DNA from 4 places in the Viridibacillus sp. KH_047 genome. Region 1 is predicted to be linked to each of the others. Evidence: riboswitches for the same ligand, from Rfam matches in the RefSeq annotation. Region 1 holds a riboswitch; each other region holds the start of a gene.
The links. A riboswitch is a leader RNA that binds a small molecule or an ion and turns the genes downstream of it on or off. The one in region 1 is predicted to bind S-adenosylmethionine.
Positions count from the first base shown of each region.

Region 2: it holds a riboswitch for S-adenosylmethionine, as region 1 does, so the genes downstream of both, AC3IS5_RS11090 (cyclase family protein) here and AC3IS5_RS02165 (bifunctional homocysteine S-methyltransferase/methylenetetrahydrofolate reductase) in region 1, are expected to answer to the same signal.
Region 3: it holds a riboswitch for S-adenosylmethionine, as region 1 does, so the genes downstream of both, metA (homoserine O-acetyltransferase MetA) here and AC3IS5_RS02165 (bifunctional homocysteine S-methyltransferase/methylenetetrahydrofolate reductase) in region 1, are expected to answer to the same signal.
Region 4: it holds a riboswitch for S-adenosylmethionine, as region 1 does, so the genes downstream of both, AC3IS5_RS13660 (methionine biosynthesis PLP-dependent protein) here and AC3IS5_RS02165 (bifunctional homocysteine S-methyltransferase/methylenetetrahydrofolate reductase) in region 1, are expected to answer to the same signal.

Region 1 is NZ_CM174479.1:411,738-414,912, reverse strand. It holds gene AC3IS5_RS02165 (bifunctional homocysteine S-methyltransferase/methylenetetrahydrofolate reductase) at 1-1,339, opposite strand, end outside; SAM riboswitch class I at 1,413-1,519, opposite strand; gene AC3IS5_RS02160 (hypothetical protein) at 1,626-1,754, opposite strand; gene AC3IS5_RS02155 (protoporphyrinogen oxidase) at 1,898-3,175, opposite strand, start outside.
Region 2 is NZ_CM174479.1:2,217,186-2,220,360, reverse strand. It holds gene AC3IS5_RS11095 (putative bifunctional diguanylate cyclase/phosphodiesterase) at 1-961, shown strand, start outside; SAM riboswitch class I at 1,354-1,449, shown strand; gene AC3IS5_RS11090 (cyclase family protein) at 1,527-2,264, shown strand; gene AC3IS5_RS11085 (GNAT family N-acetyltransferase) at 2,308-2,763, shown strand; gene AC3IS5_RS11080 (5-oxoprolinase subunit C family protein) at 2,892-3,175, opposite strand, start outside.
Region 3 is NZ_CM174479.1:2,264,770-2,267,944, forward strand. It holds gene AC3IS5_RS11290 (alpha/beta hydrolase) at 252-893, opposite strand; gene metA (homoserine O-acetyltransferase MetA) at 1,063-1,971, opposite strand; SAM riboswitch class I at 2,069-2,176, opposite strand; gene galE (UDP-glucose 4-epimerase GalE) at 2,353-3,175, opposite strand, start outside.
Region 4 is NZ_CM174479.1:2,768,495-2,771,669, reverse strand. It holds gene metC (cystathionine beta-lyase) at 1-530, opposite strand, end outside; gene AC3IS5_RS13660 (methionine biosynthesis PLP-dependent protein) at 526-1,656, opposite strand; SAM riboswitch class I at 1,728-1,831, opposite strand; gene AC3IS5_RS13655 (tetratricopeptide repeat protein) at 2,004-2,933, shown strand; gene AC3IS5_RS13650 (methyl-accepting chemotaxis protein) at 3,149-3,175, opposite strand, start outside.

The DNA of each region.
Region 1 (3,175 bases):
CTTCATTCAACTGTTTGATTAATTGAAGTAATTCTAAACTTGAGACATCGTAAACGCTAGTTGCACCTGGGAAATCCCCCACTTTTGTAGGGTCTCCAGTGACCGCTAAAATTTCATTAATACCTAATGCATCTAGACCCATTAAATGCGATTGCAAGCCGATGAGATTGCGATCACGACAAGTAATATGAGCCAAGGAACGAATACTATTTTGCGTTTTCAAAATTGAGCCCATTGCCATGTTACTAATACGAGGGGATGCCAATGAATTATCAGCCATAGTGACAGCATCAATACCTGTTGCGTTGAGTATTTGTGCACCTTCTATAAAGGCAGTCGTATCAAGATGGCGAGGTGTATCAAGCTCTACAATTATTGTACGTTCTCTTTTCGCCTTTTCGTGAAGTGGCTCATGATGATCAGGAGTCGCTTCTTTAATCTCGATTGCTTTTTTCTTCTTTACAACTTTATATTCAATTGGGGGTAGGTCAGCAATACGTTTTTTCACAGCTTCTATATGCTTCGGTGTCGTACCACAACATCCACCAATTAAGCGAACACCTTGGTCACGTAGTAAAACACCAGCACGACCAAAATAATCAGCCTCTGATTCGTAAACAATTTTGCCATCTTCTAAATCTAGCAAACTAGCATTTGGATATGCAGATAGGAATGCTTTGGATGGTAATTCAACATCTTCAAACGCTTGGATTGTATGATGGGGGCCTAAACGACAGTTTACTCCGACAATATCTGCACCCAAAGCTTCTAATTGGTGCAGTGCATCATTTAACAATAAGCCATTTTGTAAAATACCTGGTTCATGCATCGATACTTGAGAGATGATTGGTACATCAGTTAATTTTCTCAAATGTTTCACTACAGATGAAAGTTCCTCAAAATCATAGTACGTCTCTAGTAATAAACCATCAGGATTACCAGCTAATAGATACCCCGCCTGCTCATCTAATGCAGCTATAATCTCATCTAGTGTCGCTTCACTTTTACGAATACCGCGAATACCACCAATTGTCCCTAAGACAAATTGGCCGCCTGGTGCTGCAGCACGTTTTGCAATGGCGATTGCCGATTCATTAAACTCCTTTACTGAGCTTTCTAAACCATAACGTTCTAATTTAATGGCATTCGCTGTATACGTATTAGTCTGAATAATGTCAGCGCCTGCTTTAATATATTGATGATGTATATTTTCAATCACTTCAGGCTTGGTAATGTTTAATTCCTCATAACAATAGTCAATTCCGTAAGAATATAATAAAGTGCCCATCGCACCGTCAGCTGTTAACACTTGTGTATGCAATTTTTCAAGTAATCCCATTAATATCCCTTCCTTTCTACATGAAAAAGCCTTCTCATGGATAAGAAGGCTTGACGATTACGCTATTCGCTCCTTCTTATCTTTTCGGACAATCTGTAAATCCGCTGGAGTTAGCACCTGACCAGATGGCTGGTTGCTGAAGCTTCAAAGGGCCAGTCCCTCAGCTTCTCTTGATAAGAAATATTTATTTAATTGTTTGAATAATTAAAAGAATCATAACCCTATAAAAGAATATCGTCAAGAGTATTTTTGTAATTGTAGCAAAACTCTGTATTATAAGTATATTTTAAATCGTTAATGCTATGTCTTGTTGCTCAATCGTTGCCTTCGACATATTCGAAATGAAATACCCCATGATTGGTTGATAGAAAATGAATACTAAACCAATTACTAACAAGAGGATGCCTAAAATCAAACTTCCCTTTTTTCGCCCTTCTTTTTACTCATTCATTTTAAAGTAACAATTCATTTAGCATTTTCAAGCAGTTTGACATACTGTTAAAATTTATCCTAAAAAAAAGAGCTAAAGAAATTGGTATCTCTTTAGCTCTTTTCTATCTACCTTGTTAATTTTGCTAGAATCGATTCTGCTGTTTCTTTCCCGTTCTTAATACACGGTCCAATACCTACACCGTAATAAGAACAACCTGCTAGTAATATATTGTCATATGAAGAAGCCATTTTAGTTGATAGGGCTTCTACTGTTTTTGCATGACCAAGATGATAAACAGGCATTAAATCATTCCATTTTGTCACATCTATAACAGTAGGCTCTGCTTTTATCTTCAAGCTTTTTGCAATATCATCTAATGCAATTTTAGTTAATTCTTCTTTACTTAAATGCTTCATATTCTCAAAATCCGGGTTTGAATTTTTATAAAATAAACGCACAAGCAATTTGCCATCTTTTGAAGTATGGCTCCACTTACGGCTTGTCCATGTACAAGCATTACATTTGACGTCACTGTTTTCAGACACAATAAAACCAGTACCGTCTGCAGGTAATTGACTGTCAGGAATGTCAAAGCCTAAATAAATCGTAATTAGTGAGGCGTTGCTAAATTCATTAAATTCCTCATCCAAATTTGGATCTTTTAATAGCTTTTTAGTTACATCATGTGGTGTTGTTAACACGATGAACTCAGCTTCAATTGCTTCGTGATTATGAAACGTCAGTTTATATTTGGCTCCGCTTTTTTCGATATGATTTGTTGAAACGCCTTTTAGTATTGTAATGTCTGTTAACTTCTCCTCAAAACGATTAAACAAAGAAGATAATCCATTTTTAAAGGATATGAATTTTTTATTTGCTGCTTTTTGAAATTCTTCTTTATGTGCGCCAAACCCTTTAATAATACTTCCGTACTGCTCTTTATAATCGAGTAAATACGGTAATGTTGAAGCCATTGTCAGCGTATCTAATTTCCCTGAATATACCCCTGATAATACTGGCGCTATTTGCTTTCCAACAAGTTCTTTTCCTAAAAAATACTCTAAGAAAGCACCGATTGAGCTATCTTTTGTAAAATGTTCATTAGGCAATTCTAAATCTTTTAACGCCTCTTTTTTTCCCTCTGCCGAAACTAATGTGCTACTTTCAAGGGACTCTATACTTGTAGGAATGCCAAAAACGCTGTCTGCTGGAATCGCGTGCAATGTATTATTTGTGTAAATATACGAAATTCCTGTACCATTATATACAAGGTCATCTTGTAACCCTAAGTCTTCTACTAAAGGCATAACACTTGAATGACGCGCAACAATCGAATCCGCACCCGTCTCCAAAATAAAGCCGTCATTTTCTACAGAGTGCATTTTACCGCCTAAGTAGTCATT
Region 2 (3,175 bases), 1.8 Mb from region 1:
TTTGATTGAACAATATGAATTCTATTCTTCTATTAGTATCGGCATAAGCTCAAGTCTAGCAGATGCAAATACACCAGAGGACTTAATAAAATGTGCGAATGTCGCCTTGATTGAAGCTAAAAAGAATAGAGCTAGCAATTACATACAATATAAAAACACGATGAATAGTACTCATAATCAATTGCTGCTGCTAGAAACTAAACTCCGTCATGCTATTATTCAGGATGAAATTCAACTTTATTATCAACCGAAAATCGATTTAAAAACAAATCAATTAATCGGAATGGAAGCTTTAATTCGTTGGTATGATAAGGATTACGGTTTTATTTCTCCAGATAAGTTTATACCCTTTGCAGAAGAGTGCGGATTGATTAGTTCTATTGGTGAATGGACATTGAAAAGGGCTTGTAAACAAATGAAGAAGTGGCTTGATGAATATGGGTTTGATATTCGTATTTCAGTTAATATTTCGCCTATACATTTGAAAGAAAGAAATTTTGTGCACAATTTACGAGCAGTATTACAAGATACAGGTTTACCAGCTAAAAATTTAGAGTTGGAAATTACTGAAATGAGCTTAATGCATCAAACAGAGGAATTAATTGAAACGTTTAATCAAATAAAAGCACTGGGTGTAATCATCGCGATTGATGACTTTGGAACAGGTTATTCCTCTCTCAGCTATTTAAATCAGTTTCCAATTGATATATTGAAGATCGATCAATCGTTCATCCATGGTTTAAAAACAGGGCTTAGTAATGTCGCAATGGTGGCTGCTATTATCAAATTAGCGCATGCATTGAGTATGCAGGTGGTTGCCGAAGGGGTAGAGACGGAAGATGAATTGTATATCGTCCGTGAAAACCTATGTGACTTTGCACAAGGATATTACTTTAGTAAGCCATTACCGACAGATGAATTTTCCGAAAAATTACATGAATTGTATGTATCGAGAATTTAGGGAAGTGTCTTATATACTTAGAAAGCTATACAAAAAGGTCGCCATATACACTGAGGTGACCTTTTTTATATGATTTTTATTCATATAATTTATTTATGCTACTAATAGTAGACGAAGCTTAACAAGAATATTGTAAAGATTTTAACCGCCTATTGCGAGATTATTGTTATGAGGACCATTTAAGCCAGTTACAGCAAAACATACACTGAGAGGGGCCTAGAGACCCTTACAAAGCCTGTGGATAGCGTTTGGCAATCACATCTTACGCTGTTATTGTAGAATGAAAAGCTATCATAATAGATTATTACAATCATACATTATAAAGAATTTTCTAAATTTTATTGACAATAGATTTCTAAAGTTGTAAATTAAGAATCAACAAAATAACTTTTTTCTTATCCAGAGAGGTGGAGGGACTGGCCCTGTGAAATCTCAGCAACGGACGATGTACCGTGCTAATTCCAGAAGCGTATGCTTGAAGATAAGAAGAGTGCATGGACGTATCGCCAACCTCTTCTTATCAAGAAGAGGTTTTTTTGTTTAAAAAAATGATGAGGTGATGGATATGTCAACAGAATTAATCAATGCACTACAAACGTTAAAAGAAAAGAAATGGATCGATTTAACACATACTTTTGGAGCAGAAACACCACGTTTCAACGCATTTAAAGGGTTGGAAAAAACAACTCTATTTTCACATGATGATGGATTTTTTGCTCAGAATTTTTCGTTTGCTGGACAATATGGAACTCATTTAGATGCACCTATCCACTTTGTTCGTAATGCTCGTTATTTAGAAGAATTAGAGTTAAAAGAGCTTGCACTGCCGCTCGTTGTAATAGATCATTCTAAAGATGCAGCAGAGAATCATGATTTCACAATTTCAGTTGAAGATATTTTGAAATTCGAGGCCGATTACGGTGAAATTGAGGCAGGTACATTTGTTGCTCTTCGTACGGATTGGAGCAAACGCTGGCCTGATGTTGAAGCATTTAATAACTTTGATAAAGAGGGAGATCCACATGCACCAGGATGGTCGGTAGATGCACTAAAATTCTTGTTTGAAGAGCGTCATATTAAAGCAGTTGGGCATGAAACATTTGATACGGACTCTAGCATTTTATATCGTCAAAACAATGCATTACTAGGTGAACTATATGTATTGGAACAAGATACATATCAAGTAGAGTTGCTAACTAATTTAGACCAGCTACCCGCAAAAGGGGCGGTCATCTTTAACATCGTACCTAAACCTGAGAAGGCTTCTGGTTTCCCTGTGCGCTCATTTGCTATTCTACCTTAAATACTCATTGCAAATGAATAATAGAAACTGAGAGGTGAACTCTGTGGATATTAGAATTGATGATTTATCAGGATATGAAATTAAGGCATTATTGGAGGAGCATCTTCAAGGTATGGCACTAAATTCTCCACCTGAAAGTATACATGCGTTAAATATAGAGGAATTGAAAAAGCCAGAGATTACTTTCTGGAGTGCATGGGAAGAAGGTGCATTAGTTGGATGCGGAGCACTTAAAGAACTGGATGCACACCATGGTGAAATAAAATCAATGCGTACTTCATCATTATATTTAAGAAAAGGCGTTGCAAGAAGTATTCTTGAGCATGTTATTGAAGTGGCTAGGCACCGTGGTTATAATCGATTAAGTTTAGAAACAGGTGCAACGGAGGCTTTTGAACCCGCTAAGAGGCTGTATTTGAAAAATGGTTTTCAATATTGTAAGCCATTCTCTAATTACATTGACGATCCGAATAGTGCATTTATGACATTAGAGTTATAAGTATATTGATCATTATTTTATTTACAAAAATTTATAAAACAATAAGAGCAAGTTTTGAATAATCTTCATTCAAAACATGCTCTTTCTCTTTGTACTGCTGTATTTTGTTGGACAATACTTCTTACATGTTAAGTAAGCTTTGCAGAACAGCGAATAGCAGTAGCGATAGTTTTTATTTTTTGCTCTTTAGATATTAATGCTTGTTGAGCTTCTTCTAATGTTACGAGCTCGAACCTGATTTTAGCACCTGTTTGTAACTGTGCAAGACTAGCTAGATCAGCTGTGATGACTTGAACCATTTTCGGATAACCACCAGTTGTTTGGCGATCGGCCATTAAAATGATCGGTTTACCATTTGGTGGGATTTGAACTGTTCCAAACGTCACAGCCTCTGATAATAATTCGAATTTCT
Region 3 (3,175 bases), 1.9 Mb from region 1:
TAAATTACACTTGTATAATAACATCACATTATTTATTTTTAAAATAATTTGTGCAAAAAAAAAATTTGTGATGTGACATTTTTTTGACAGTTAACTCGGGTGCCCGTCATGGTTAACTTACTCTTACCAACAAAAAAACACCTCCACGTTGATTATTTAAGGTAGGATACCCTTTTTCAACGAAAGGTGTTTTTATTTGTCTCATATTTATAGGACAGTGCATCATTTTGCATGTATCTTTTATAGTTTAGTTAAGAAATTTGTTCTTTTAAGAAAGTAACTAAATCTACGTGATTAGCTGGTGTAACACCGTGACCGTCTGGATAGCTCTTAAAAGTGACAGCTGCACCTAACGACTCTAAGAAGTCTTTACTTTCGACGCCCCATTGATGAGGAAGAACATAATCATATTCACCGTGTGAGATGAAAATTGGCATATGCTCCACTGATTGCTTATGATATTCGTTTTTCACAAAATCAGGAATATAACCACTTAAAGCGACAACAGCTGTTAATTTATCCCCTAAAACAAAGGCTAGTGATTGAGCTAAAATAGCTCCTTGGCTAAAGCCCATTAATACAACTTTTTCTACATCAATATTATAAATGAAAGAAGCTTCATCTATAAATTCTCGGATAAAATGAACTACTTTATCAAATACTGGACGATCTGGTTCTCCTGTACCTTGAATTGTAAAGAAAGCATAACCGGGTTTTTGTGTAATAGGACCACGTAAACTAAAGATATGGCAACTATCTTCAAAATCAGCTACTAATCCAGGTAAATCTTGCTCATTACTCCCCATCCCATGTAATAAGAAAATAGCTGGGTATTTTTTAGCTGGATCCATATTTTTTGGTTCTGTATGAATAAATGTAAAAGGTGAGTTCATTAATTGTCTTCCCTTCGAGATAAACTACATTTATCATAGCATAAAGTATGCTTCGAAGGTGCTTACCTTATGATTTTAATAGAAAATGGTCTTTACTTATAAAGAGTATCTACACTCAACAGAAAAAGTCCTATTCCATTTATCTAATAGAATAGATCATTTCTTTATATCATTCCCACTCAAATGGTGTTTCTTGGTAAACATAGTAGTTCAACCAGTTAGAGAACAATAAGTGAGTATGTGAACGCCAAGTATTATATGGTTGCTTAGCTGGATCATCATTTGGAAAATAATTTTGTGGAACTTCTATATTCAACCCTTTAGCAACGTCACGAGAATATTCATCTGCCAATGTATGAGCATCGTATTCTAAATGCCCGGTAATCATGATGTGCTTTTCATCTTCTGACATGACGATAAATACTCCAGCATCATCAGAGGCTGACAATAGTTTGAGCTTTGGATGATCTTCAACTGCTTCGATAGATACTGATGTATTTCGTGAATGTGGTGCAGTAAATATGTCATTAAAACCACGAACAAGCTTCACAGTTGGATCTGTGATTGTATGATCATAAATTCCTGAGCATTTCTTCGGAAGTGGGAATTTACCAATACCATAATGATGATAAAGTGCTGCTTGTGCACCCCAACAGATATGTAAAACAGATGTGACATTTGCTTTAGTCCAATCCATAATACTGACGATTTCTTCCCAGAAATCAACATCTTCAAACTCCATTAATTCAATCGGTGCACCCGTTATAATCATTCCATCAAAGCGTCGGTGCTTAACATGTTCAAACGTCGTATAAAATGATTCTAAATGTGTTTTACTAACATTTTTCGAAACATAAGTCGCAGTATTTAAGAACGTTACGTTAACTTGAAGAGGTGTATTACCTAGGAGACGCAATAATTGAAGCTCGGTCTTCTCTTTTTCTGGCATCAAATTCAAAATCAATATATTTAAAGGACGAATATTTTGGCTTTTTGAACGGTCCTCTTCCATTACGAAGATTTTTTCCTCTTTTAGTAATTCCGTTGCCGGAAGATTTTTTGGAATATTAATCGGCATAGCTACTTCTCTCCTTTTCCCTTTTGTCTATTATGTAGACGCATATAAAAAGCCCTCATTCTCTGGATAAGAATGAGGGCTAACTTAACACGCTCGTTTCTTATCTTCCAAGACTATTGTCTTGTAGGACTTAGCACCTTTCTGATTGAATCAGAGGTTGCTGAAGCTTCACAGGGCCTTATCCCTCTGCTTCTCTTGATAAGAATATTTAGTTAATTTAATCCTATCATTAAATTGTCAGATAAGCAAATATTTCTGTCAATTTAATGATAGGAAATAAGCCCTCATAGTTTTCCTACAGGGCTTTAGAAAAGTATTTTAAATCCGGGTAATTCAGTATGTTTAATACAGTATAAAATATATTCCATTTTTATGCAATAATTACAAATCAGTTATATATAACAACTGATTTTCTGCTAAATTCCTTACCTTATAACCATTTGGATTATTCCTTTGCCATCTCCAAGCATCTCTACACATATCTTCTAATGTTTTTTCTGCTACCCAATCCAGTTGTTCCTTTGCTTTTGTCACATCTGCATAGCTAATGGCAACATCACCTTCACGCCGATCGCAAATATGGTATTTAATTGGAATACCTGAAACATATTCGAATGTTTTTACAACTTGTAAGACGCTATACCCTTCGCCTGTACCTAAATTAAATACTCTCCATCCAAACTTTCCTTTTAAACTTTCTAACGCTTTTACATGACCTTTTGCTAAGTCTACTACATGAATATAATCACGAATACCGGTACCATCAAGCGTCGGATAATCATTTCCATAGATATTTAAAAAAGGTAATTTACCCGTGGCCACTTGTGTTATATAAGGCATCAAATTATTCGGAACGGAAAAAGGATCTTCTCCTATCATCCCACTATCATGTGCTCCAATGGGATTAAAATATCGTAATGAAACTATTGAAAAAGAATAATTGGCTTGTGCAAATTCATATAAGAAATTTTCAACAGCTAACTTTGTTGTTCCATAAGGATTCGTTGTATTTAAGGATGCCGTTTCAGGGATAGGACATTGTTCTGGGGTGCCATAAACAGTTGCTGATGAACTGAAAACAAGTTGACGCACTTTATATTTATTCATTAGTTCGACTAACTGGATTGTGCTTATTAAATTTTGCGAGTAGTATTTAATTGGGTTGTGGAGAGATTCTGAAACAGATTTGGAACCTGCTAAATGA
Region 4 (3,175 bases), 1.9 Mb from region 1:
AATGTGTTGTCTAAAAATGTTAGAGCTCCATTTGCCTTTGCAATTGCTACAACGCCTTCAATATCAGTAATGCCTAGAAGGGGGTTAGCTGGAGTTTCTATATATAATACCTTTGTATTTGGACGTATAGCCGCTTCTACTGATGTTAAATCAGAGAAGTCAGCAAATGTATGCTCAACGCCAAATTTTGTTAACACTTGTGTTACAAAACGGTATGTTCCGCCGTACACTTCAGATGTCACAACAATATGGTCGCCGGCTTCTAATATCATAAAGGCAGAGGCGATGGCTGCAATACCTGAAGAGAATGCAAATCCGCGTGTACCCCCTTCAAGTTCAGCAATCGTTTTCTCTAATGCATCACGAGTTGGATTACCAGAACGACTATAATCATATGGACCAAAGGAATCGAAATGCTCCTGATCAAATGTAGATGATAAATATATTGGTACATTAACTGCACCTGTTTTTTGCTCGTAATCACCGCGAGTAGAAGCAGTGATTAAACTTGTTTCAATATTTTCATTAATTGAACTCATATGATGACACCTCTTTTTCTAAGATAGAAAAAACTTGTTGTAAATCCGCTATTAAATCTTCTGCTTCCTCAATACCGACAGAGAAACGAAGTAAGGAGTCATCAACACCGCGAGCAATACGTTCCGCTTCAGGAATATCCGCATGTGTTTGTGTAGTCGGATATGTGATAAAGCTTTCAACACCACCCAGGCTTTCGGCGAAGACAATTAATTTCAAGCTTTCTAAAAACTTACCAACCCATTCTCCTTTTTGTAAACGGAAGGAAATCATTCCGCCTTTACCAGCAAACAGTACGTCTTTTACTAAAGGTTCTTGTTCTAAATAAGCCGCGATTTGCTTAGCATTTTCGGTATGTTGTTTCATGCGAAGGTGTAATGTTTTCAATCCTCGTAGCAGTAGCCATGAGTCGATTGGAGCCAGTGTTGCACCAGCAGCATTATGGTTTGTGAATAGTTTTTCGCTAAGCTCTTTACCTTTACTTACGACAAGACCAGCTAGAACATCATTATGACCACCGATGTATTTAGTTGCACTATGTAGAACTATATCAGCCCCTAGCTCGATTGGACGTTGATAGTAAGGTGTTAAGAAAGTATTATCAACGATTAATAATAAACTATGCTTTTTCGCAAGCTTAGCATAAAGTTCAATATCAAATTCTTGCATTAATGGATTGGTTGGTGTTTCAATGAAAATAGCTCGAGTATTTTCATTAATTAAACCTTCAACCTCTAATACAGAAGAAAATTTTGCATAATGAGATTTGATTGCATATTGTTCTTGGTATTGACCGAGTAAACGGTATGTGCCACCGTAGATATCCTCAGGTAAAATAATTTCGTCACCCGATTTAAATAGGGATAGAACTAACTGAACAGCTGCCATCCCGCTACTACAGGCGAAAGCTGCATCACCAGATTCCAATTTAGCAAAACCTTCTTCTAGGACGGTACGTGTCGGATTTTTTGTACGTGTATAGTCATAACCAGTTGATTGACCAAGCCCATCATGAGTATAGGCAGTTGAAAGATAGATTGGTGTGTTGACAGCACCTGTTTTGGGATCGGTATGATTTCCGAGCTGAACTAATTGTGTCGCAATGTTTTTGTTTGTCATCATGTCATCATCCTTTATAAAAAAGTAAAAGGCCCTCTAAGGAAGAGGGCCTTCAAAATATGAAGTCAATCTCCTTATCTACAAGACTACGTCTACTGGAATTAGCACCTTGCCACATTTTGGGTGGTTGCTGAGATATCGACGGGCCAAGTCCCTCCATCTCTCTTGATAAGTAAGTATATTAAATTGTTTGAAAGTTAATAATAATGAAATTTTACCATGTGGAAATAATAATATCAACCTTATTATGAAGCAAATTTAATTTGAAAAGTTTATAAATTTCTTTAAGTGGTACAATTTTTATATGAATATGCTATTATTGCATAGTTGAATTGGACGGTGACAAGATGAATTTAAATAACATAGCTGTTAATCAGTTATTATTAGAATTTAAATTTGACGAAGCTCAAATGATGCTAGAGCAAGCAGTAATGGAAAAAAGAGATATACAATCACTCCATAACTTAGCATGTTTTTATATTAGAGATACAGAAGAATATTACAAAACTTTACCACTTTTAGCTGAAGCAATTGAAAAACAGCCGAAGCATTATTTTCCTTTTGCTTTACTTGGTGAAATATATTTACGAATGGAAAAATACATTTCAGCCATCAGGATTTTAGAATATGCTTTAAAGATGAAAGATACTGAAGTAGTACATGCGAACTTAGCAGCAGCATATTTTAATATGAACAATTTTGAAAAGGCAGCAGAACATTATAAAAAGTCCGCAACTGATGGTGATTTTTTGAAATACGCGGAAATGGTTTCATACCTACAGTTAGACAATCACGATTCGGTACTTAATACGCTGAAAAAAGTTAATCCAGATGATGAAAATTATATGGGTGGCGTAAACGTAGCTGAACTTTATGCACAAATTAACTACTTTGATGAAGCGATACCTCTATTTGAAATAGGGTGGAGAGAAATTGATAGATCGTATGATTGGGTAGAACATTATGTTTATGCACTCATTCAATTAGGTAGGGTAGAAGAAGCCGCAGATATTATAGACCAGATGAAAACAGAAACGACTGATGAAATTGTAGAAAGTAAAGCAAAAGCAATGGATGAAGAGTGGATAGAGGGAAATCTTGAAGAATCTATTATGGACTTGCAACATACAAATGAAAAATATAATACACTGATTGGTCGAATTTTAAAAGGCTACCGTCCTAGGATTTTCTTCGAGCCATATTATGTTTCTCAATGTTATCTTTTCGGCTGCAAAGTACATGGTAATAAAACGTATGATGAATATGTAAATATGTAAGTGGCCGAGAGAAATGATAATATCTATCTCCGGTCATTTTTGTTTACATAGAGTATCTGATGCTTATTAATTATTACTATGTAAGGTTGTCTTGATAAGGTGTAGCTTTGCAGGGATAATGGTATGAACTTAGTAATTTCTAATAAAGCGAAATCAATAGAGGGAATAAAAAACTTGCAATCTCATTAGAGTTTGCAAGTCATTTTATGGGAACACTATACTTTGAATTCCCCAACTACTTT